DNA from 4 places in the Proteus penneri genome. Region 1 is predicted to be linked to each of the others. Evidence: predicted binding sites of a transcription regulator. Region 1 holds the regulator's gene; each other region holds the start of a gene.

What was found. Region 1 encodes CRP, which controls carbon source genes, mostly activating them, when cyclic AMP is high. Its sites were predicted from a motif close to ATGTGANNNNNNTCACAT; they were not measured.
Region 2: serA (phosphoglycerate dehydrogenase) is a predicted target of CRP. The motif match lies at 3,887-3,904, and genes of this name have one in related genera.
Region 3: ompW (outer membrane protein OmpW) is a predicted target of CRP. The motif match lies at 5,348-5,365, and genes of this name have one in related genera.
Region 4: deoC (deoxyribose-phosphate aldolase) is a predicted target of CRP. The motif match lies at 2,696-2,713, and genes of this name have one in related genera.

Annotation. Positions count from the first base shown of each region.
Region 1 is NZ_CP059690.1:3,193,222-3,199,616, reverse strand. It holds gene ppiA (peptidylprolyl isomerase A) at 30-599, shown strand; gene H1225_RS14390 (aminodeoxychorismate synthase component II) at 973-1,548, shown strand; gene argD (bifunctional acetylornithine/succinyldiaminopimelate transaminase) at 1,666-2,880, shown strand; gene crp (cAMP-activated global transcriptional regulator CRP) at 2,976-3,608, opposite strand; gene H1225_RS14375 (OsmC family protein) at 3,922-4,329, shown strand; gene H1225_RS14370 (phosphoribulokinase) at 4,419-5,288, opposite strand; gene H1225_RS14365 (YheU family protein) at 5,354-5,575, opposite strand; gene H1225_RS14360 (hydrolase) at 5,572-6,395, opposite strand, start outside.
Region 2 is NZ_CP059690.1:2,270,197-2,276,591, forward strand. It holds gene H1225_RS10375 (HlyD family type I secretion periplasmic adaptor subunit) at 1-242, shown strand, start outside; gene H1225_RS10380 (type I secretion system permease/ATPase) at 256-2,367, shown strand; gene serA (phosphoglycerate dehydrogenase) at 2,444-3,694, opposite strand; gene rpiA (ribose-5-phosphate isomerase RpiA) at 3,967-4,623, opposite strand; gene H1225_RS10395 (LysR family transcriptional regulator ArgP) at 4,784-5,683, shown strand; gene H1225_RS10400 (oxidative stress defense protein) at 5,756-6,395, opposite strand, start outside.
Region 3 is NZ_CP059690.1:1,311,912-1,318,306, reverse strand. It holds gene trpCF (bifunctional indole-3-glycerol-phosphate synthase TrpC/phosphoribosylanthranilate isomerase TrpF) at 1-1,253, shown strand, start outside; gene trpB (tryptophan synthase subunit beta) at 1,302-2,492, shown strand; gene trpA (tryptophan synthase subunit alpha) at 2,492-3,298, shown strand; gene H1225_RS06030 (BON domain-containing protein) at 3,575-3,889, shown strand; gene ompW (outer membrane protein OmpW) at 4,563-5,198, opposite strand; gene H1225_RS06020 (YciC family protein) at 5,631-6,395, shown strand, end outside.
Region 4 is NZ_CP059690.1:3,919,940-3,926,334, forward strand. It holds gene H1225_RS17780 (MFS transporter) at 1-307, shown strand, start outside; partial or broken gene H1225_RS17785 (RtcB family protein) at 529-708, opposite strand; gene deoR (DNA-binding transcriptional repressor DeoR) at 1,065-1,841, opposite strand; gene deoC (deoxyribose-phosphate aldolase) at 1,897-2,565, opposite strand; gene rbsK (ribokinase) at 2,745-3,665, shown strand; gene murQ (N-acetylmuramic acid 6-phosphate etherase) at 3,900-4,811, shown strand; gene H1225_RS17810 (PTS transporter subunit EIIC) at 4,854-6,218, shown strand; gene H1225_RS17815 (MurR/RpiR family transcriptional regulator) at 6,243-6,395, shown strand, end outside.

The DNA of each region.
Region 1 (6,395 bases):
TGTAGACTATTAAAGTAAAGGATCCCTGCATGTTAAAACGTTTTCTTGTCACCTTCGTTACCGCTTGCACTTTAACAACAGCGACTTTTGCAATGGCAACGGGAGAAACCTTCGTTAAATTAGTCACCTCTGAAGGCAATATTGAAATATCACTGGATAATAAAAAAGCCCCAATAACAACGAAAAATTTTATTCAGTATGTCGAAGATGGATACTATAACGGCACCACTTTTCATCGTGTTATTCCTGGTTTTATGGTTCAAGGTGGTGGTTTTACTGCTGATTTACAGCAAAAACAAACCAGAGCACCAATTAAAAATGAAGCCGACAATGGATTACGTAATGTAAAAGGCTCTATTGCCATGGCGCGCACGTCAGATAAAGACAGTGCAACCAGCCAGTTCTTTATTAATGTGGCTGATAATGCATTTTTAGATCATGGCCAACGTGATTTTGGCTATGCTGTCTTTGGTAAAGTTGTGAAAGGAATGGATGTCGTTGATAAAATTTCACAAACGCCTACTCGGAATATTGGACCTTACCAAAATGTGCCAGTAAAAACGGTCACTATTTTATCTGCGGAAGTTGTAAAACAATAAACGCATTATTAGGATAGGATATTTACTTATTCTAATAAGATAGAAAGCATATAAACCGGAATGAATGTTTTCATTCCGGGGTTTTTAGTACGAAAAAAATATTTTTATCCTTCTTTTTTTCGTGTGATCTCCTGCAATAAGTATTCATTACACTATTAATCACTCTATTCATCATCAATTACCGTCATTCTTGTTATTGCGCAATAAACCAGCAGGTTTTCTTGCTTACTATTCATATTTTATACCTGTGCTATGATAATCGGCTTTGTTGTACCCAAGTCGGTTAAACAACGAGCTATTTTGGCAAATCTACACTCGCTTTAAAATAGTAATAAAATAGATAATGATAAGAAAATCAGTCGGATAGGCTAATATGCTGTTACTTATTGATAATTACGACTCGTTTACTTACAACCTCTATCAGTATTTCTGTGAATTGGGTGCTGAGGTTGTTGTTAAGCGTAACGATGAGATCGGACTTAAAGAGATAGAAAAGATGATGCCAGCACATCTAGTGATCTCGCCAGGACCTTGTACTCCTGATGAAGCTGGGATCTCTCTTGAGGCTATACAGCGGTTTGCCGGTGAAATTCCTATTCTTGGCGTTTGTCTTGGACATCAAGCAATAGGGCAAGCTTTTGGTGCGTCGGTTGTCAGAGCGCGAGAAGTGATGCATGGTAAAAATTCATTAATACATCATAATCAACAAGGTGTTTTTAAAGGACTTAATCGACCTTTAAGTGTGACGCGTTACCACTCTTTAGTGATTGATGCGACAACATTGCCTGTACCTTTTGAAGTGACGGCATGGAGCCAGCATGATGGAAATGTTGATGAAATTATGGGAATTCGTCATCGTACTCTGCCAATTGAAGGAGTTCAATTTCACCCTGAAAGTATTTTAAGTGAACAAGGACATGAGCTGTTAAATAATTTCCTTAAATATTAAATGGATAGCATTTAAATAGCGAAATAACGTCTTTTTATACAAAACCACATTTGATTTTTTATTCATATTTAGTGATTATATTTTCATATTGAACATGAATAACGATCAGGTGGGGTAATGACAACGCAAAGCATTAACAGGGCAACTTACGATCAAGTAATGTTGCCAATTTATTCACCCGCAGAATTTATTCCTGTAAAAGGGGTGGGGAGTCGTGTTTGGGATCAGCAAGGAAAATCGTATATTGATTTTGCTGGTGGTATTGCTGTTTTAGCATTGGGGCATGCTCATCCGGCTCTAAACCAAGCCTTGAAAGAACAAAGTGAAAAACTTTGGCATGTTAGTAATATTTTTACTAATGAACCTGCATTATGTTTAGCTCAAAAATTAATAGATAACACATTTGCAGAACGTGTCTTTTTTGCCAATTCAGGCGCAGAAGCGAATGAAGCAGCATTTAAATTGGCTCGCCATTATGCCATCACTCGCCATAGTCCTTATAAAACTAAAATTATTGCTTTTCACCATGCATTTCATGGTAGAACGTTGTTTACAGTATCTGTTGGTGGACAACCTAAATATGCCGATGGATTTGGCCCAAAACCTGCCGATATCGTACATGTTCCTTTTAATGATTTAGATGCTGTTAAAGCAGTAATAGATGATCACACTTGCGCCATTGTTTTAGAGCCAGTTCAAGGTGAAGGTGGCGTAACAGCTGCAACATCTGAGTTTATGAGAGGGTTACGTGCATTGTGTGATAAGCACCAAGCTCTGCTTGTTCTTGATGAAGTACAGACAGGTATGGGCCGTACAGGTAAGCTCTTCGCCTATATGAACTATGATGTGACACCTGATATTATTACCACTGCAAAAGCGCTAGGAAGTGGTTTTCCACTCAGTGCGATGTTAACAACAGATGAAATAGCTTCTGTAATGGGCGTAGGGACTCATGGCACAACTTATGGTGGTAATCCATTAGCTTGTGCAGTGGGCAATGTCGCATTTGATTTGATTAATACACCTGAAGTACTTGAGGGGGTTGAAAAGCGCTATCAATGGATTGTAGATGAGCTGGCGGTAATCAATCAAACGTACAATGTCTTTTCGCAAATCCGTGGGCAAGGTTTACTGATTGGTGCGCAATTGGCACCACAATATGAAGGTAAAGCCAAAGAGTTACTCGGCCTTGCTGCCAAACATGGTTTAATGATGTTAAACGCAGGAGCGAATGTGATGCGTTTTACACCATCATTAATTATTACTCAAGAAGAGCTACAAGAAGGAATGGCGGCATTAAAAGCGGCTATTGCGGAGTTTGTAAAAGGGTAGGCATTATTATAAACCCCATCGCAAGAATGGGGTTTATACAGATTTGTTATCAATAGCCCTTTGTATCGGGCTATTGTTTGTTCGGGCTGGGAAACTTAGCGAGTCCCGTAAACGACGATAGTTTTACCGTGTGCAGAGATCAGATTTTGATCTTCTAACATTTTCAGAATACGGCCTACAGTTTCGCGTGAACAACCAACGATTTGACCGATTTCCTGACGTGTAATTTTAATTTGCATGCCATCAGGATGCGTCATTGCATCGGGTTGTTTTGCTAAGTTTAATAAGGTTTGTGCAATACGACCTGTTACATCTAAGAAAGCAAGGTTGCCTACTTTTTCTGATGTCGTTTGTAATCTGTTCGCCATTTGAGCAGAAAGGCGCATCAGAATATCAGGGTTAACCTGAATTAATTGGCGGAATTTTTTATAGGAAATTTCTGCTACTTCACAGGCTGTTTTTGCTCTAACCCATGCACTACGTTCTTGATCTTCTTCAAATAATCCAAGTTCACCGATGAAATCCCCCTGATTTAGGTAGGAGAGGATCATTTCTTTTCCTTCTTCATCTTTAATAAGAACAGCCACGGAACCTTTAACAATATAATAAAGTGTTTCCGCTTTCTCACCTTGGTGGATCAGCGTGCTCTTGGATGGATATTTGTGAATATGGCAGTGTGACAAAAACCATTCAAGAGTCGGGTCTGTTTGCGGCTTGCCGAGAACCATTCGCGTTATCCTCTGTACGTTAAATGCAGCCTTTCAAAACGGATAGGCTCCCTTTTGAGACAGCGTGCTTAAAAATCCTATCTTGACCTATTAACTTCCTGAGAACACGGTAAGTTAATATGGAGTAGATTATAATAAATGAGAAAATAATGCATTGATCTTAACCACTATCATCAAGCAGATATTGTTTTTAACACAATTAGTGCATTAAGTCTCGTTTTACGCAGTCAGCATAATAAACCTATTTGCTAATTGCTAGTTGAATTATGAGAATGTACTCTTTTAGTTTCTGTCATCTTTAGGGGGAAAATAAATGGAAGCGAGAGTTAAGTGGGTTGAAGATTTATCTTTTGTCGGCGAATCTTCATCTGGCCATCAAATTATGATGGATGGGAATTCAGGAGATAAAGCCCCAAGCCCAATGGAAATGGTATTAATTGCTGCGGGTGGGTGTAGCGCTATTGATGTTGTAAGCATTTTACGAAAAGGTCGTCACCAAGTGACTGATTGTGAAGTAAAATTAACATCAGAACGACGCGAAGAAGCTCCTCGTTTATTTACTGATATCAATTTACATTTTATTGTTTCAGGTAAGGAATTAACGGATAAAATCGTAGAACGAGCTGTTCAATTATCTGCAGAAAAATATTGTTCTGTTTCTTTAATGTTAGGAAAAGCAGCCAATATTACGCATTCATTTGAAATAAAAAACGCTGACTAAATTTGATATTTTAAAATAAAGTTTAATTTGAAAAATAATATCCCTTAATTAATGGGATATTATTTTTATAGAGATAATTTTTATTTTGGTTAACTTATCTTTTCGCCATTTAATAATTTTTTGACTAATGGCGCCATAATTAATTCCATCGCTAATCCTAATTTCCCTCCCGGTACAACAATTGTGTTTATTGTCGACATAAATGAGCCATGCAGCATCGCAAGTAAATAGGGAAAATCAATATCGGTTAAGCCTCGAAAACGAATAACAATAAAGCTTTCATCAAGAGTGGGAATTGCTTTGGCAGAAAAAGGGTTTGAAGTATCAACAGTTGGGACTCGTTGGAAATTAATGTGAGTGCGCGAGAATTGAGGAATAATGTAGCTAATATAATCATCCATTGAGCGTACAACCGAATCTCTTACCGCTTCTTGCGAGTGTCCCCTTTCAGTGGTGTCTCTAATAAGCTTTTGTATCCACTCTAGGTTTACGATAGGAACAACTCCGACTAATAAATCAACATGTTGAGCTACATTATGTTCGTTAGTAACAACGCCACCATGTAATCCTTCATAAAAGAGAACATCAGTATTATTGGCTAAGGGTTCCCAAGGGGTAAATGTTCCTGGTAATTGATTGTAAGGTGTTGCTTCATCATAAGAGTGTAGATATTTGCGGGATTGACCTTGTCCTGTATCACTATATTGACTTAATGTCTTGCTCAGTAGGCTAAAATCATTTGCTTCAGGGCCAAAATAACTGATATGTCTACCTTGTTCTCTCGCTTTCCTTATCGCCATATCCATTTCGGGACGGGTATAGCGATGGAAACTATCTCCATCAATTAATGCGGCATTTGCATTGAGTTGTTGGAATATTTTACGAAAAGCTTGGCTTGTTGTGGTAGTTCCTGCACCACTCGAGCCAGTCACTGCGATGATAGGATGCTTGATTGACATAGGTTATCCTTTTGCTAAATAAGGTTGGCCCTTATTGATGGCGATGCATTGTTTGCTTTGAATAACTAACCAGAGCGAAACTGCGATGCTGGCATAATATTAACGCTCTCATGAAGTTCAGACCAAACCAACACGACCTCACCCGATTTAAGTTGTTTTTTTACGTCGGCGACTTTTTGTTCAAGCGTTTTCTCTTGGATACCATAATCAGTGCCTTCTCGTAAAACAAAACTTTCAATAAGATTATCAAGTGTCTCTGCGGAAAGCTCATTCCAAGGAATTATCATTGGGTTTTCTCCAAATAAGCGGATAACCAGTCAGGTATTCGGCTTTCAAGCCACATCACAGGTTTTGAGAGTTTTCCACCAACAAATCCCACATGCCCACCAAATTCTGTAAGTTGATATTCAATGTTGTTGGGGAGTGTTCTGACATCAGGAATAACATCCGCAGACATAAATGGATCATCTTTAGCATGAATGATAAGTGTAGTTTTCTTTATTTTATTTAATAAAGGTAATGCACTGCATTGGCGATAATAATCTAACGCATCTTTAAATCCGTGAATTTTAGATGTAATAAGATCGTCAAACTGGCGTAGTTTTTTGATGGATTTTATCGTTAATAAGCTGATTGGTAAGGATTCTGGATAACGAATAAGTTTTCGTGTTGCGTTATTTTTGAGTTCTTTTAACAGATACCATTGATAAAAACGAGAAAAGCCATGTTCAATTTTTGTTGAGCAAGGTTCTAGCATTAATGGTGCAGAGACAATAACGGCTGCATCTACAACGGCATTTTCGCCACTTTCTGCAAGATAATAGGCAAGCATATTTCCACCAAGAGAATAGCCAACCGCGGCTGTTGGTTGTTCACCAAATTCCTTTTTCAACCAATTTAAGAAGTAGCGAGCATCTTCCGTTTCACCTGAGTGATAAATACGGTTTTGTCTATTGGGTTCACCACTACATCCTCTAAAGTGCATCACAACGCCTAGCCAGCCTCTCTCTTTTGCTGCGGTTAACATGCCGTGAGCATAAGGACTATTAAATCCGCCTTCTAAGCCATGAAAGATGACTAAGCGCGGTTTATTGAGTGCTGTTGTCG
Region 2 (6,395 bases), 920 kb from region 1:
GCACCATTGAAGGAACTATTATCAATATAGCAAAAGATTCCGTACAGCATGAACAATTAGGCTTAGTTTATCCAGTCCTTATTGAACTAGATAAACAAGCTATTGGTGAAGATGAAGAGCAATATCAGCTTGCCACAGGGATGTCTTTAGTCGCTGATGTAATTATTGAAAAACGTCGAGTGATTGATTATTTACTCAGCCCAATAGAAGTTTATCGTCATGAAGCATTAAGGGAAAAATAATAGAGAGATATCTATGAATAATATAGCTAAAAATCATCTTCCTCTTCATCCTTCAATTATTGATGGGTTAATTTATTTTTCAAAAGAAAATAAGAATTCATTAAAAAAAGAGCAGCTTATTCATTTTTTAGGTGATACTAATCATCTTTCAGAGTTAAATATTATTGAAGCTGCTGAACAGCTAAATTTAAAATGCGAATTCTCTCACCTTAATAATAAAGATGAAAGTATCATTGATACACTTATTGAAATAAACGGATATTGGTATATTCTAAAGAAAAGAATAAATGATAAATTAATTATTATTAATCCAAGTACTAACACAGAAAAAATTCATCATATTAATAAAAACATCACTTTTCCAACGCTGCTAATTATTAATAAGATACTTACAAATAAACTAAGCAAGTTTAGTTTAATGTGGTGTATTCCTTCTTTATTAAAACAAAAAAAATCATTATGTTTAATTTTTATTTTATCTTGTTTTATTCAATTATTTTCCTTGGTAAATCCAATCATTTTTGAAAAAATCATTGATAAGGTATTAACAGGAAGAAGCTTATCTAATTTACAGGTTTTAGGTTGGGTGCTTGTACTTATTGCTGTTATAGAGCCTATATATCTTTTAGTACGGGATAAACTTTATGCTTTTGTTTCTTGCACCCTAAGTGCGGAATTTTCTGGTAAAATTTATAAGCATCTCATTCGATTACCAAATCAGTTTTTTAATCAACGTCAATCTGGACAAATTATCTCTCGTATTCAAGAGCTTGCCCATATTCGCCAATTTATTACTGGCTCAGCACTGATGATGGTGTTGGATTTTATTTTTATTATCGTGTTTATTTCTGTAATGTTTGCTTACTCAGTTTTATTAACTTGGATAACCATAGCAGCATTAGTACTTTATTTTTTACTCTGGCTGATACTTGGCCCAATGATCCGTTATTGGGTTGAACAAGAGTACCAAGCGAATGCCGATAATACGAGCTTATTAACTGAAGCCATCAATGGTATAGAAACCATTAAAATAACAGCAACAGAAAACCAATTTATTGAAAAATGGCAATATAAGCTCACCAACCATATTCTTAAGCGTTTTTCTGCTGCCAAAAAAGCGTTACTTGCTCAGCAATTAATTGGCGCTGTTCATAAAATTACTATGGCAATTATCTTGTGGCATGGTGTGAACTTAATTATGAAGGCACAGTTAAGTGTGGGAGAATTAGTGGCTTTTAATATGTTTGCCGCTCATATTACACAACCTATTTTACGTTTAGCTCAACTCTGGCAAGATGTTCAACAAACTAGCATCTCAATACGTCGTATTGGCGAGATCCTCAATACTCCCACAGAGTATCAACATCAAGGGCTTGCCACTGTACCGCATATTAAAGGAAATATAGAATTTTCTCATGTACGCTTTCGGTATACAGACAATACTCCAGATGTGATTGAACAACTTTCTTTCGCTATTCCTGCAGGAAAGTTTATTGGTATTACAGGACCATCAGGTTCAGGGAAAAGTACCATCACACGTTTAATTCAACGTTTTTATACCCCACAACAAGGGCAAATTTATATAGATGGCATGGATCTCGCGATTGCCGATCCCCTTGCTTTACGCCAATCGATTAGTGTTGTTTTACAAGATAATTTTTTATTTAGTGGCACTATTATGGAAAATATTCGTTTATCAAAACCTGATTGTAACGAAGAAGATATTATTGAAGCGACCAAATTAGCAGGGGCTTTTAATTTTATTACTCAACTCCCTAATGGGTTTAATACGCAAGTAGGAGAAAGAGGAAGTAATTTATCAGGGGGGCAGCGTCAGCGCATTGCTCTAGCAAGGGCACTTTTACCTAATCCGCGCATTCTTATTTTAGATGAGGCAACATCCGCATTAGATTATGGCTCAGAAGCTGAAATCTTAGCAACCTTTCCTGCTATTTGTAAAAATAGAACGGTAATTTGTATCGCTCATCGACTTAATTCCATTTCTATTTCAGATTATATTTATGTCATTGATAAAGGTCGTATATTAGAAGAAGGTACACATACAGATTTATTAAATAATAAAACACTTTATCAGCAATTGTGGCAACAACAGACACAGCAATAAACCATAGTAAGTGATGAATCATAAAAATAAAGGCTCAAATTATTGAGCCTTTATACTTAATATTAAAATCGTTTATTTAGTACAACATACGAGCACGAATTGTACCTGGTAACTCTTTTAGTTTCTGCAACACTAACTCAGCTTGAGCTTTAGTTTGTGTTGTAATATCAATCACAACATAACCTACATTACCTGATGTACGTAAATACTGTGCGGCTACATTAATATTTTCTTCAGTAAACACTTTATTGATGCTATTCATCATACCTGGGCGGTTTTCATGAATATGCAGTAAACGGTTTACATCATCACCGTGGCTTGGCAGTGATACTTCTGGGAAGTTAACCGCAGATAACGTAGAGCCATTATCTGAATATTTCGCTAATTTACCTGCAACTTCATAACCAATATTTTCTTGCGCTTCTTGTGTTGAACCACCGATATGAGGCGTTAATATCACGTTATCGAATTTAATAAGTTCAGAGACAAACGGATCGTTAGGATCGTTATTTGCACCTGGCTCAGATGGGAACACGTCAACGGCAGCACCAGATAAATGTTTTGATTCTAACGCTTGCGCTAAAGCAGGAATATCAACCACAGTACCTCGAGAAGCATTGATAAGAATTGAACCTGGTTTCATGCGCTGAATTTCTTCATGACCAATCATATTCTTTGTTGATGGTGTTTCTGGTACATGTAAGCTGACAATGTCACACATATTCAATAGTTCAGACAGATGACGAATTTGCGTTGCATTACCCAGTGGCAGTTTATTTTCAATATCATAAAAATAAACATCTAAACCCACACTTTCAGCCAAAATACCTAACTGTGTACCAATATGACCATAACCAATAATACCTAGTTTTTTACCGCGCGCTTCAAAACAACCTTTGGCTTGCTTATCCCAAACACCACGGTGGGCTTTCGCGTTTGCTTCCGGAATACGGCGCAGTAATAACAGTAATTCACCTAGCACCATCTCAGCCACGGAACGAGTATTTGAGAAAGGAGCGTTAAAAACAGGAATACCGCGACGAGCAGCAGCATCTAAATCAACCTGATTGGTCCCAATACAGAAGCATCCTACAGCAACTAATTTTTCAGCGGCTGCAAAAATTTCTTCTGTTAAATGAGTACGGGAACGAAGACCAACAAAACGTGCATCACGGATAGCTTCTTTTAATTCTTCGTCCGATAATGCGCCTTTGTGATATTCAATGTTGGTATAACCCGCAGCTCTTAAATTTTCTACTGCACTTTGGTGCACACCTTCAAGGAGTAGAAACTTTATCTTTTCTTTTTCCAAAGATACTTTGACCATTTACCCTGCCCTATCGTTGTTACATTTAATGAAAAACAAAATCCTGTCTCAACAACATAACAAAAATAGAGTTTGTGGCAATACAACCGATTGCAGTGATGACAGAATAAGCGATAAAGAAAGCGATTTTCTACCGAGTAAAATGATTTTGACTTTGAAAAAGGCAGGATTTTAAAGAGAGATATAACTATGGTGTGATATATATCACTGAATTTGCAGTTTCTAAAATAATTTTAAAAAGAGGTCGCCATTGCCACCTCTTTTTAATCATCTTACTTAATCGTTTTAACGCCTTCAGACGTTCCCATTAAAACGACATTTGCACCACGATTAGCAAATAATCCTACTGTAACCACACCTGGAATACTGTTAATTTTATTTTCCAGTTCAATAGGGTTAAGAATTGTTAAGTTATGAACGTCTAAAATAACGTTTCCATTATCTGTTACCACGTTTTCACGATATTCAGGCAAGCCACCCAGTTTAACCAACTCACGAGCGACATAAGAGCGCGCCATTGGAATAACTTCAACAGGTAGAGGGAATTTACCTAATACATCGACTTGTTTAGATTCATCAACGATACAGATAAATGTTTTTGCCACACCTGCAATAATTTTTTCTCGCGTTAATGCAGCACCGCCACCTTTGATCATTTGCATATGGTGGTTGATTTCATCAGCACCATCAACATAGATATCTAAAGAATCGACTTCATTACAGTCGAAAACAGGAATGCCGTAACTTTTTAATTTTGCAGTTGATGCTTCTGAACTTGAAACAGTGCCTTCGATTTGACCTTTCATTGTTGCTAATGCATCAATAAAGTGAGAAGCCGTGGAACCAGTACCGACACCCACAATCGTGCCTGGTTTTACATATTCAAGCGCTGCCCAACCTACTGCTTTTTTCAATTCATCCTGAGTCATTTAAAAAACCTTATTTATCACATTAATGGATTAAGAATAGCATATTGCATTCAAAACTAGCACCGGACACATCAAAAACTGAGAAGCAACATTTTAACTCATTACAACCAAAAATATGGCATAGTAAGCAATAGAATATAAAATCGAAGAGAGTCTGTTAATGAAACGCCCTGATTATCGAGCATTACAAGCCCTTGATGCCGTCATTCGAGAACGTGGTTTTGAAAGAGCCGCGCAAAAGTTATGTATTACACAATCTGCCGTTTCTCAGCGTATCAAACAGTTAGAAAATTTATTTGGACAGCCGCTATTAGTCAGAACTGTTCCACCTCAACCCACTGAGCAAGGACAAAAATTATTAGCGCTATTGCATCAAGTAGAATTGCTTGAAGAGCAATGGTTAGGTGATGAAAATAGCGGCTCTACACCTCTTTTACTCTCTTTGGCGGTGAATGCGGATAGTTTGGCAACGTGGTTATTACCCGCTTTGCACCCTGTCTTAACGCAACTGCCTATTCGTCTTAATATTCAAGTAGAGGATGAAACTCGTACTCAAGAACGATTAAGGCGAGGTGAAGTCGTTGGTGCCATCAGTATTCAACCACAAGCACTACCAAGTTGCCTTGTCGATCAATTAGGCGCTCTTGATTATCTATTTGTGGCCTCACCTGATTTTGCCCAGCGTTATTTTGCAAATGGTGTAACTAAGTCGTCGTTATTAAAAGCGCCAGCAGTCGCATTTGACCATCTTGATGATATGCATCAGGCATTTTTACAACAAAATTTCGGTTTATCTCCAGGTAGTGTGCCGTGTCATATCGTGAACTCCTCTGAAGCCTTTGTGCAATTAGCTAAACAAGGTTCGACATGTTGCATGATCCCACATCTACAAATTGCTAATGAACTAAAAAGTGGAGAGTTGGTTGATTTAACACCGGGACTTTGCCAACGACGTATGCTCTATTGGCACCGCTTTGCACCAGAAAGTAGAACAATGAGAAAAGTAACAGATGCACTAATTGATTTTGGCCGTAAGGTTTTAAAACAAGGTGAAGAGTAATACATTATTTTATCTTGTTACCATAAAGAATAGGCTTCATATTGAAGCCTATTCTATTTTATCGCAGTACAATTATTTAGTGCGTTTTAATTCAAAAACCACATCCACATAATCTTTAAACTCAATACTTTGTTGTTGATAAGTTTCTTGTACGGCGGCAGGTGCTTGTGCTTTCAATGTCATTGCATCCATACGCACTTGTGCGATTGGATAAGGCGTTGCCTCTGGTGCTCGATAACTTACACTATAGACTGCCCCTAAATCAGCGCCAAAACCTTTTGCAACTGAACTTGCTTGATCAATCGCGTTTTTAATCGCCACTTCACGTGCTTTCGCTTTATATTGTTCTGGATTATTAACACCAAATTCAACGTTATTAATCTCATTTAAACCCGCCGCTAATGCGCCATCAAGTAGCGTATTAAGCTGTTCTAATTTCTTAATTTTAACATTAACAGTACGTGTTGCTGTATAACCATTAATCACCGAACGCTCTGCTTTTTTATCATACTCATAGTTTGGTTGAGTACGAATATTAGCAGCATCGATATCTTCCTTCACAACACCATTTTCTTTTAAGAAGGCAAAATATTTTGCAACACGCTCATCAACTTGTTTCTTAGCCTGAGCAGCATCTTTTGCTCTTTCGCTAACCTGAATATTTAATGTCGCCATATCAGGAGCTGCTTTAATTGTCGCATTACCCGATGTT
Region 3 (6,395 bases), 1.9 Mb from region 1:
TGCCTTCAACGCGCTCGTTTTATCAGGCATTAACTCAACCTAATACGGTTTTTATTTTAGAATGTAAAAAAGCATCGCCCTCAAAAGGATTAATTCGTGCTGATTTTGATCCCGCTACAATTGCAAAAATTTATCAGCCTTATGCTGCAGCAATTTCGGTATTAACCGATGAAAAATATTTTCAAGGAAGCTTTGATTATTTACGTCAAGTCAGCCAAGCCGTACATCAGCCCGTTTTGTGCAAAGATTTTATTATTGATGAATACCAAATCTATTTAGCACGTTTTTATCAAGCAGATGCCATTTTATTAATGCTTTCTGTCTTAGATGATGAACAATATCGCGCGCTATCAACAGTTGCTCATCAATTAAATATGGGTGTGTTAACCGAAGTCAGCACCGAAGAAGAGCGTCAACGAGCAATTAAGCTTAATGCCAAAGTTATTGGTATTAATAATCGCGATTTGCGAGATCTCTCTATTGATTTAGTTCGTACCCAACAGTTAAGCCAAGGATTACCTAAAGATGCAATCGTGATCAGTGAATCAGGTATTCATACCCACCAGCAAGTTCAAGAGTTAAGCCAATATGCTAATGGTTTTTTAGTGGGTAGTGCCTTAATGTCACAAGAAAATATTGACCAAGCAGTAAGAGCACTCGTTTTGGGAAAGCATAAAGTGTGCGGGTTAACTCGTACACAAGATGTAAAAGCGGTTTATCAAGCCGGTGCTTACTATGCAGGATTAATTTTCGCAGAAAAATCTCCACGTAAAGTGACATTGTCACAAGCTCAAGAGCTGATAACACAAGCCCCCTTAGCGTTTGTCGGTGTTTTTCAAAACCAACCTATTGAACTTATTTGTGACTATGCAGAAAAACTTAATTTATCTGCCATTCAATTACATGGACAAGAAGATGCTCAGTTTATTGAGCAACTTAGACAAAAAATTCAACCTAGCTGTGAGATTTGGCAAGCCATAAATATGGCAATTCACAGTGATATTCTCCCCGTTTCACACGTTAATAAATATGTACTTGATAACGGCACAGGCGGTACAGGAACAACATTTAATTGGCAAAAAATTCCAAACACAATACGTGAAAAAGCATTACTTGCAGGTGGTCTTAACAGTGAAAACTGTTTAGATGCAGTTAAAACAGGCTGTATCGGGCTTGATTTTAACTCTGGAGTAGAATCGGCTCCGGGCATAAAAGATGCGCAACGTCTGAACCAAGTCTTTGCACAATTATAGCAAAACTAAATTTCACAAAGATAAAATTTTAAACAGGATGACATCACAATGAGAAAACTTAACCCCTACTTTGGCGAATTTGGTGGCCAATATGTACCTGAAATCTTAATTCCTGCGTTGGATCAACTCGAACAAGCTTTTATTGATGCACAAAACGATCCCTCTTTTCAGCAAGAATTCCAAGATTTATTAAAAAATTATGCAGGTAGACCAACAGCATTAACTCTTTGCCGTAATTTAACAGAAGGCACGCGGACTCGTTTATATCTAAAACGTGAGGATTTACTGCATGGCGGCGCTCATAAAACTAACCAAGTATTAGGCCAAGCCTTATTAGCAAAACGTATGGGTAAAACCGAAATTATTGCAGAAACGGGGGCAGGTCAACATGGTGTTGCAACGGCTTTGGCCTGTGCACTGCTTAATATGAAGTGTCGTATTTATATGGGTGCAAAAGACGTCGAACGTCAATCACCTAACGTCTTTCGTATGCGTTTAATGGGTGCTGAAGTTATTCCCGTTCATAGTGGTTCATCTACCTTAAAAGATGCCTGTAATGAGGCGTTGCGCGACTGGTCTGGCTGTTACGATCGCGCGCATTACTTATTAGGAACAGCAGCAGGCCCTCATCCCTATCCAACTATTGTCCGTGAGTTTCAACGTATGATTGGTGATGAAGCCAAAGCACAAATCTTAGAGCGTGAAGGTCGTCTACCTGATGCTGTTATTGCTTGTATTGGTGGTGGTTCTAACGCTATCGGTTTATTTGCTTCCTTTATTCCAGAAACACCTGTGCAACTCATTGGCGTTGAACCTGCGGGTAAAGGCATTGAAACAGGTGAACATGGCGCACCTCTGAAACATGGAAAATTAGGGATCTATTTTGGGATGAAATCCCCAATTATGCAGACTGATGAAGGACAAATTGAAGAGTCATATTCAATTTCAGCGGGTCTTGATTTCCCATCAGTTGGACCACAACACGCACATTTAAACAGCATTGGTCGTGCTGATTATGTTTCTGTTACCGATGACGAAGCCATAGAAGCATTTAAAGCACTTTCTCGCCGAGAAGGAATTATTCCAGCTTTAGAATCTTCTCATGCATTGGCTTATGCACTGAAATTAATTGCACAAAATCCTGACAAAGAACAGTTATTAATTGTGAACTTATCAGGCCGTGGTGATAAAGATATTTTTACTGTAAACGATATTTTAGCAGCAAGAGGAGAAATCTAATGAGCCGTTATCAAGTATGCTTTGAGGCATTAGCACAACAACAGCAAGGCGCATTCGTTCCTTTTGTCACATTAGGTGATCCTTCTCCTGAGCTGTCATTACAAATTATTGATACATTAATTGAAGGTGGCGCAGATGCTTTAGAGATTGGTATTCCATTTTCCGATCCTCTTGCAGATGGCCCTACTATTCAAGGTGCTAATTTACGTGCCCTCAATGTTGGCGTAACTCCCACTGATTGCTTTGCACTTTTAGCTAATGTACGTAAAAAGCATCCTAATATTCCTATTGGCCTATTAGTTTATGCCAATCTTGTTTTTAGTAATGGGATTGATAATTTTTATGGTAAATGCCAACAAGCTGGTGTCGATTCTGTCTTAATTGGTGATGTGCCCTTACGTGAATCAAAAGCGTTCCGAGAGGCAGCAAAGCGAGCGAATATCGCTCCAATCTTTATTTGCCCGCCTAATGCTGATGATGAGCTTTTACAAGAGTTAGCAGCGTCAGGTAAAGGTTATACCTATTTACTATCAAGAGCAGGTGTAACTGGCACAGATAAACGCGCAGAACAATCACTAACACATCTTACTGACAAGCTAAAAACCTATAATGCGCCCCCAGCATTACAAGGATTTGGCATTTCAGAGCCAAAACAAGTGAAAGAGGCGATTGCAAATGGTGCAGCGGGTGCTATTTCAGGATCAGCCGTTGTACAAATTATTGAGAAAAATCTTCATCAACCTGAAGTGATGCTTAAAGCGCTTACTCAATTTGTCCAAGAAATGAAAGCAGCTACACTCTCTTAACTATCATAATCAATCCGCTTTAGGAGAATAGTTTGCTATTTTTCTAAGCGGATTACTCTTAATTCATTATTAATTGACTCACGCTTTTGAAGGCCCGTTTTGGTGCTTAGTCCGCATGAAATGGCGCAATCCCTCTTTTTTCTCCATTTAAAGTAACATAATCAATACCTATAAAAATTTGGCAAAATTTTATTTTTTGCACATACTTTATAAAGCGCTTTATATTTTCTTTTCAAAGATACTCAATTAATTACGCAATGTATAAGGAGTTTGATAATGAAACTATGGGCAAAAATCTCCGCTGTTATGGCGGCATTACTGATGGCATTTACGTTGTCTGCATGTTCTCCAACTGCAACATCAGAAGGTACTGGGGGTTATTTTGATGACTCCGTGATCACTACCAAAGTTAAAACAGCACTAATTGGTGAAAAAAATCTTAACTCAACACAAATTAGCGTTGAGACTTTTAAAGGTAAAGTTCAATTAAGTGGTTTTGTCTCTTCTCAAGCGGATGCTAATCGTGCCATTGAAACAACCCGTAAAGTAACTGGCGTAAAAGGTGTTATCAACTCAATGGTGATTCGCTGATCCTTTCTTTATTCTAGTCTTCCTTTAGCCTTACTTTTCAGACCACCTTTTCGGTGGTCTTTTTTTGTCAAGTACACCATTATCAGTATTAGCTTTTATCATAAAGCAGATCAATTTTTATAAAAAACGCAAATAGATTAAAAAAGGGTGTTTTCACTTCGACTTGAAAAAATGTTCGTAAAGAGAACAATTAAAAAGAATAATTAATCATTTAATGATTAAAAACCAACCTTCTTATTTTTATGAATATTGCTTCTCTTAACCCTCTTTTATTCTTTTTTTATTTCTTTCTATCTCTTGATACACAAAGCACTTCCACTAAAATAAAATAAAGTTGCATTTAAAATGAATCTATATATTACCCTATTTTATTTATAAAAAGACCATTGGTTTTTAATAAATAAAAATACACTGTTTTATCTTATTAAGAAGGTAAAAATAAAAGATATATATAAGATGCATTTTTATTAATGTTTAAATATTAAATATTATATTTAAAATGCATCTTTTGTTTTATCTCTATTTTTAATTACTCATAAATGATGTATTCAACAATAAAAGAGAGAATTTATATAATCTAAAAGTGAAAGGCTTGGTTCAAATTTAAAAGATAAAAAAAGCGAAGATAAACTTCGCTTTTTCATTATAAGATATTCTTTTAAAGAAAGAATAATTAGAAACGGTAGCCCACACCAAACATAAAGACAAATGGGTCTAAACGTGTGCTGATTGATTGTCTATCTTCACCTGCTTTAAATTTAACATCCGTTTCGATATTCATCCACCAAACAGACGCATTCAGCATCCAGTTTTTATCGAGGTTATAATCTAAACCCGCTTGTGCAGCAAAGCCCCATGAATCTTTAAGATCTAAGTCAGATAAACCAGCACCTTTACCCGCTGAATTGAATTTTTCATCAAAGAAAGTGGTAAAGTTAAGACCTGCACCTAGATAAGGACGTAATTTATCTTCACCATTACCAAAGTAATATTGTGCCATTAATGTTGGTGGTAAATGTTTAACTGTCGCAATTTCACCAAAGTTTGTTAATGATACTTTGTGCTCAAAAGGAGTAGCTGCTAATAGCTCAACACCAATATTATCAGTGATCATATACCCAAAGGTTAAACCTAATTGGGTATTATTATTAGCTTCAAAATGCCCAATACCTAATACATTATCAGAACCTGCATTAGGGCGAACAGTTGCAGTACCTGCACGGAATAAGAAATCACCTGCTTGGTGAGCAAAAGAAATAGAAGGCGCAAGAGTTGCAGCCGCTAAAATAAGCGCAGAAAGTTTTTTCATTATTTAACCCATTCCTGTAATAAGTAAAATCTCCGCTAAAAATATAACCATTTATTGATAATTATGATCTAATACCGATCACAACTTTGGAATTATTTTTGCAGAAAGTGTTATTTCTCTTATTATTATTTATCAATGCGATTATTTATAATTGATCTGCATCAAATTACCGATTAATACAATTTTTTCTTATAATTAAATTTATTTTTATTAATAATTTTTGAATAAAAATATCCTGATAAATGTAATTAAAAATAAGGTTATTTTTATGTTAAAATAATGTTTTATTTATTTTAAATAATAAGTATATTCTAATTACTGATAACAAGAAAAAAACCAAATAAGAGAAGTAAGAGAAAATATCCCATTTTGTTGTTGTAGAAGGTACAATAGCGCGCATTGACACAGTCTATTTTTTATAGGAGCAGTTTCATGCCTACCACGGCACGCACAATCTACCGAGACAGTCTGAATTTTTATAAGAATGAACGACGTAGTATTGTTACACTTTCCGCTATCCTTGCTGTTATTTTAGCGATAATTCATGTCTTAATTGGCCCTAATCCTCAAGAATACCAAGTGATGATTGAATTTGTGGCTAATTTTAAAAATACACAGCTTTCCTCTGCTTCTCCTGCGGAGTTAGAAGCAATGTCAAACAGTGTCGTGGGTATTGCCAAAAAAGTGTTATCACTGTATGCATTTGAAACATTACAACAAAGCATCTTGGTTCTCACCTTATTGATGTTCGCTATGGCAATCTCTGCTGGTCACAATGTTACTCTTGGGCAAACATTTAACGCGTGCTTACCTCGCTTACCAAAAATGTTTTTATTAATTGTTCTGTGCTCTATTTTAATTAGCGCAGGTTTTATGGTGATGATTATTCCTGGCATCATTTTACTTATTGGTTTTGCATTAGCCCCCGTTGTTTTAGTGCGCCAACAAAATATGGGTAGTGCAATTCGTTTAGGCTGGAAAATTGGCTTTAGTGAATCTGGCTCACTTATTCCTGCTTTAGGTATTTGGATCTTATTGCAGTTTGGCATTGGTTTTGTGAGTAATCTAACTATTCAACTACCTGATCTTATCCATAATTTCTTATTCTATCTTCTGAAAAATATGGCTTCAGCATGGATGATTATTTACCTATTTCGTTTATTTATGTTGGTTGAAAACAAATACACAACGCAACAA
Region 4 (6,395 bases), 730 kb from region 1:
TGTTGAAAGTGCGGATATGGCTGTTGTATATCAGTGTATTTCAGCACTGTTTATGTTCTTTGCCATGGCAATGTTCTGGGGTATTTTAATGGATACTATCCCCAATAAAATCATGGGTCGTGCTTCAGGAATTGTTAACTTCGGTGGCCAAATGGCGGGGGTTGTTTCCGCACCGGTTATGGGCTTCTTAATTAAAGCGAGTGGCGGCAGTTATGACAGTGCATTTATGTTTATGATAATTGCATTAGTCGCTTCTGCTGTTGTGACGTTCACTGTTAAAATGCGCAATACACCAGCACCCGTTTAATTAATCAGTATCAATAACGTTTATATTTAAATAAATGTGATGTTATTAAAATAAATAAGATTAATTAAATAAAATAAATGTATTAACAGTAAGATTTATTTATTAAAACGCTCTATACGCTTTATTGATTTTTTAATTTAAAAAATCTTATTGCAGGGTATTGTTGTCTTAAAAAAGCCACGATTAAAAATCGTGGCTTTGTTTTTGTTAGATTAATAACATTACGCCATCTTCCCACTTGTTTTGTAGGTGATCACGGGTTTTAAACGAGCAATAACCTCAATTAATCCAATGCTCACCATACTTTCAATCACAGTCTCAATCGATTTATAAGATTGTGGTGCTTCTTCATAAATCAGTTGTTTATTGGCACAAATAATACGGCTACCTAATGCCGTTCGTTATAGCAAACGCGATCAGATAAATAATGAACACAGTTGTCCATATACCAATCCATATAATGTAAAGGATTAAAAAATAAATTGGTTGGCGGACAGCAAAAAGAAAGAAAAAAGGATTACTTCTGAGATTGTCCGCAAAGAGTATTCATATTTGTTGTTGTCATGGGATACCTCCTTGCAGTTAAGTGAAATGGATAAAATAATAAATCGCAGGCATAGTAACCACTTTTTTTTGCTTTAGCAATTAAAAGTTGGTGTTGTTTTTCTTTATTTTTATCAAAGAGAATAAATATAATTTATTTAATTTAAGGTTAATTTTTCTTTATTATCTATTTTAGTTAGTTATCTACTTTTAATTAATAAATCACTTTTACTGAGCTTTTTCGGCAATACTCTTCGTAATCATCCGTTAATTTTCTATCAGTAATAACAACATCAAATTGCGCTAAATCACCCATATTGGCTGTCGCTGTTTCATCAAAATAGTGATATTTGGTGAGTAAGATCTTACGAATAGATTTATCCATCGCTTTTTTCTTCATATAAAGATCGTCGATGTTATAACAAGTAACGCCAAAATCAAGATGGACACCTTCAGCTGAAATAAAGGCTTTTTTAGGATTAATGCTATCAAGATAAGAAGGTTGGGTTGGATTGAAGAATGAATCACTTTTAGGGCGGTATTCACCTCCACAGAGTAATACCGTGGCATTTTTTTTCTGGCTTAAGGCCAAAAAGACTCGATGAGAATAACAGATCCCAGTGAAATGCAGGTTATCGGGAATAAGCTCAATCAGTGTGGGAATAAATTGTCCGTTATCGAAAAAAAGAACATCGCCTTCAGAGACCATACCGGCGGCAAGATTAGGAATATGAAGTTCTTCAGTTTGATCTGGCGTAATAATATCGGATGATGTTGATAGTGAGCCTGCATGAGGTTGGGCTAATGCAACAATATAGCCACCTAATAATGACATTGGGAACGGGTTTTCAGCATCAGCGCTGAGATCGCGTCTAATCGTCATTTCAGAAACTTCAAGGATCCTTGCGGCGTCTTTAAGATGTATGCGACCTGAGCGTTTTATACATTCACTGAGGCGGCGCAAACGTTCGTGCTGTTTGGTCTCTATCACCGAAGGATCCTTGTATTATCGAATAGCGTACTCCAAAAAAAGATACGCTAAATAATTAGTAATTTGATTCAGGTGCATCTGAATCTGTTGCGATAGCGACACTTGCGCTAGCGCCGATACGTGTTGCTCCTGCTTTGATCATGTTTAATGCTGTTTGGCGATCGCGAACACCACCAGATGCTTTCACGCCAACTTCATCACCAACGGTTTTACGCATCAAAGCAACATGATGTTCTGTTGCGCCCATTGTACTGTATCCTGTCGATGTTTTCACAAAATCAACACGGATCTCACGGCACATTTCACACACTAAACGTACTTCGTCGTCAGTTAATAAGCAAGTTTCTAAAATCACTTTCAGAGTTGTATTACCACAAGCTGCTTTTACTGCTTCAATATCTTGTTTTACGAAGTCTAAACGACCGCTTTTTAACATACCGATATTGATAACCATATCGACTTCTTGCGCGCCTTGACGAATAGCTTCAGCCGCTTCAAATGCTTTTGTTGCTGTTAAACCAGCACCAAATGGGAAGTCGACAACACAACATACTTTTACATCACTGCCTTCAAGGCAAGTTCTTGCTAAAGGGATGTAAGAAGTGTTAATACACACAGAGAAGAAACCGTGTTCAATTGCTTCAGCACACAATTTCTTGATTTGTGATTCAGTTGTATCTGCAGCAAGAAGGGTATGATCGATATAATTAGCTAATGGACGCATAGTCTATTCCTTAGTAAAAAGATTGTTATTTTTCACTTATGTTAGTTTGGCAACATAGTAGAGCCGTTTTAATGAGATAACAATCACAGATGATACAAAAATAACATTATACTGTTATATATCTATCAAAATGTCACTATTTTCACATTTAGAAATTTCACATAAGAGTAAGAGGCGCTATGGATATTGCAGTGATTGGTTCAAATATGGTGGATTTGATCACCTATATAGATAGGATGCCAAAAGAGGGTGAAACCCTTGAGGCGCCGGCATTTAAAATGGGTTGTGGTGGTAAAGGCGCTAATCAAGCAGTTGCTGCTGCTAAATTAAATTCAAAAGTGATGATGTTGACAAAAGTCGGCGATGATATTTTCGCGGATAACACCATCATGAATTTAGAGTCTTATGGCATTAATACACGCTATGTTGAAAAAGTACCCGGTACAACAAGTGGTGTTGCACCTATTTTTGTGACTTCCCAATCATCAAATAGCATTTTAATTGTTAAAGGGGCTAATCAACATTTGTCGCCAGAAGATATTGATAGAGCGACAGATAGCCTGAAAAAATGCAAAATAATTGTACTGCAATTAGAAATCCCGCTTGAAACGGTCTATCACGCTATTGAGTTCGGCAATAAACACCATATTCCTGTGTTATTTAACCCAGCTCCCGCTTCAAAAGCATTAGATCTTGATATTGCTGCTCGTTGTGATTTTTTTGTTCCAAATGAAACTGAACTTGAAATATTGACCGGTATGCCAATCACTACAATGGATGAAATTCGCGAAGCCGCTTGTTCTTTACTACAAAAAGGCTTTAAGAATGTCATCGTTACGTTAGGGGAAAAAGGGGCATTATGGATGAACGGCGAAATTGAAAAGTACATTCCTGCTATTAAAGTTGATGCAATAGATACCAGTGGAGCCGGCGATGCCTTTATTGGTTGTTTTTCCCATTATTATGTTCACACTAATAATATTGAAGAAGCATTAAATAAAGCGGTGATGTTTTCAGGCTTAAGTGTTGCCGGAAAAGGCACACAATCTTCTTATCCAAGCATTGAAGAGTTTGGGCAGTTTTTAGCGCAAGCGAAGTAGTACACCTCCGCACTATTATATCTTTATATTCCACTTGTTATCTTATTTAGATGGTAAGTGGAATTGATTTAAAATCAATTGATTACTTTATTTTTATAGCCACTGTTGAATTTCTTACAAAGCAAAAAACAGGGCTTAATGTGATTCATTTCACAGCATCGTGACAAATAGTCTTGAAATACAATTTCATTGGATGTAATTTTAATTGAAATATGATTTCATAAGGTTGTGGTGATGAAAGAAGATGCATTAAGCGAATGTCTTAAAAATGAAAGCAATCAAGAAACAACACAGTTTTCTGAATTAAGTGCTTTAGAGTTGGTTACGCTAATCAATAGTGCAGATATGACGGTTGCAAATGCAGTTAAAAAAGAATTACCTGCTATTGCTAAAGCAGTAGAAAAAATAACTGAACGTTTGCAAAAAGGTGGGCGTATTTTTTATGTTGGCGCGGGAACCAGTGGCCGATTAGCTGTACTAGATAGTGCCGAATGTCCGCCAACTTTTGGTGTACCTTCTACATTAGTACAGGCAATTATTGCAGGTGGTCATGATGCAATGCTAAAAGCGGTTGAAAATATTGAAGATAGCCGAGAGGCGGCAATTGAAGAGCTTCAACGTCGTCATGTCAGTGATAAAGATGTTGTTATTGGTATTGCCGCAAGTGGTCGTACTCCCTTCACTGTCGCGGCTTTGCAATATGGTAAGAAACTAAAAGCGTTAACAATATCTATTACCACGCGTGGCAAAAGTAAGATGAGCGAGATTGCTGATCTATCTATTGCACCAGACGTAGGCGCAGAGGTGTTAACCGGCTCCACAAGAATGAAAAGTGGTACAGCTCAAAAAATGATCCTAGGGATGTTAAGCACCAGTGTAATGACTAAGCTCGGGAAAGTGCATAAAAACCTGATGGTGGATGTGATTGCGAGTAATGAAAAATTGCAACGTCGTGCTGAAGGTATTGTCAGCGAAGTGTGTGGAATTTCACATGAAAGAGCCAGAGCCTTGTTACAAATGGTTAATTATCATCCTAGAAAAGCCATTTTGATGTATGAGCTTCATCTGAGTGTGGAGAAAGTTGAGCAAATCACACAGCAATATCCTTATCGTTCGCTACAACAGCAACTTGCCCTATTTAACTAATAACAATATGAGTAAACACTCTAAACTTTAGCAGGCACGCATATGGCTAATAAAATAGAACATCTCGACACGTTAGCAATAGAAATAGAAAAACACGCTGGTGGGTTTCAAAATGTGGCAACCCTAACACATTGCATGACTCGCATTCGACTGATTTTAAAGGACAGTTCACTTTTTGATGCAGACGCTTTAAAACAAGTCGAAGGCGTTAAAGGCGTTGTATTTAATGGCGAACAGCATCAAGTGATTGTCGGAATGGGGACTGCGGCAAAAGTTTATTCCATCATGAATAAACGTATGCAAAAAAGTTCAGCAAGTAGTGAAGATAAGCCAGCGTCAACCTCAGTGAAAAAAGGCTTCTCAATCCGCCGTATGCTAAATACATTAGCGGCTATTTTTGTTCCTACCATTCCTGCTTTAATTGGCTGCGGTTTGATTATGGGGTTAATTAATATTATCCGTTTAGTCGCACCGGGCTTAGTTGAGCAGTTCCCTGAACTATTTAAATTATTCAAATTAATTGGTAGTACGGTATTTGCGTATCTCTCTATTATGATTGGGATAAATACCGCTAAAGAATTGGGCGCATCAACATCGATTGGTGCGGTCATGGCGGGATTATTAGCGATGCCAGGGCTTGCCGATATCACCTTATTTGGTGAGAAATTACAGCCAAACAGTGGCGGGATTTTTGCGGTATTAATGGTGGTTGTATTCTCTTCAAAATTAGAATTATGGTTTCGTAGCATCGTTAAAGAGAGTCTTGATCTTATCTTAACGCCGTTTGTGACGATTTTAGTCTCTTCTCTTGTGGCGATTATGATATTCCAACCTATCGGCCATTATCTTAATCAGTTATTAGCACAAGGCGTATCATTATCACTATTGAATCAAGGTGGTGGTGCGGTGGTAACTGGTGCGGCGTTAGGAGGAAGTTTCTTATTTTTACTCTTAACGGGATTACATCAAGGGTTAATTCCTATTCATACCGAAATCTTAAATACCTTTGGTTTAAATTATCTATTTCCAATTTTGGCTATGGGCGGAATGGGGCAAGTAGGCTCTTGTTTTTGGGTTTATCTACGCACTAAAAATCAACGTTTAAAGAAAACATTAATGGGCGCATTACCTGTGGGTATTTTCGGTGTCGGTGAGCCTTTATTGTTTGGTGTTTCGCTTCCACTTGGAAAACCATTTATTGCTGGATGCATTGGTGGTGCGGCTGGTGGTGCATTAATGGCATATTTCCAAGTTGGGATCATTATTCCATTTGGTACTGCTGGGTTATCATTAATTCCGTTAGTTGGTGATGGGCAAATTATTAAGTTCCTGATCGCGGTATTAGGCGCATGGATTGTCGGTTTTATTGCCAGTATGCTAATGGGATTTACAGATCCAGAGAAATAAGTCAGAAATAAAAAGGATAACAGAATGTCGACACTGACCAAAAAGCTTGAGAGTTTGCTCATTCAGGGCAGAGGCACAGAACAGCGTATCGCTCATTATCTATTAGATAATAGTGAGAATATTGCCAGTATGAATGCAGCTGAACTGGCACTTAAAGCCGGTGTAAGTAGTGCATCT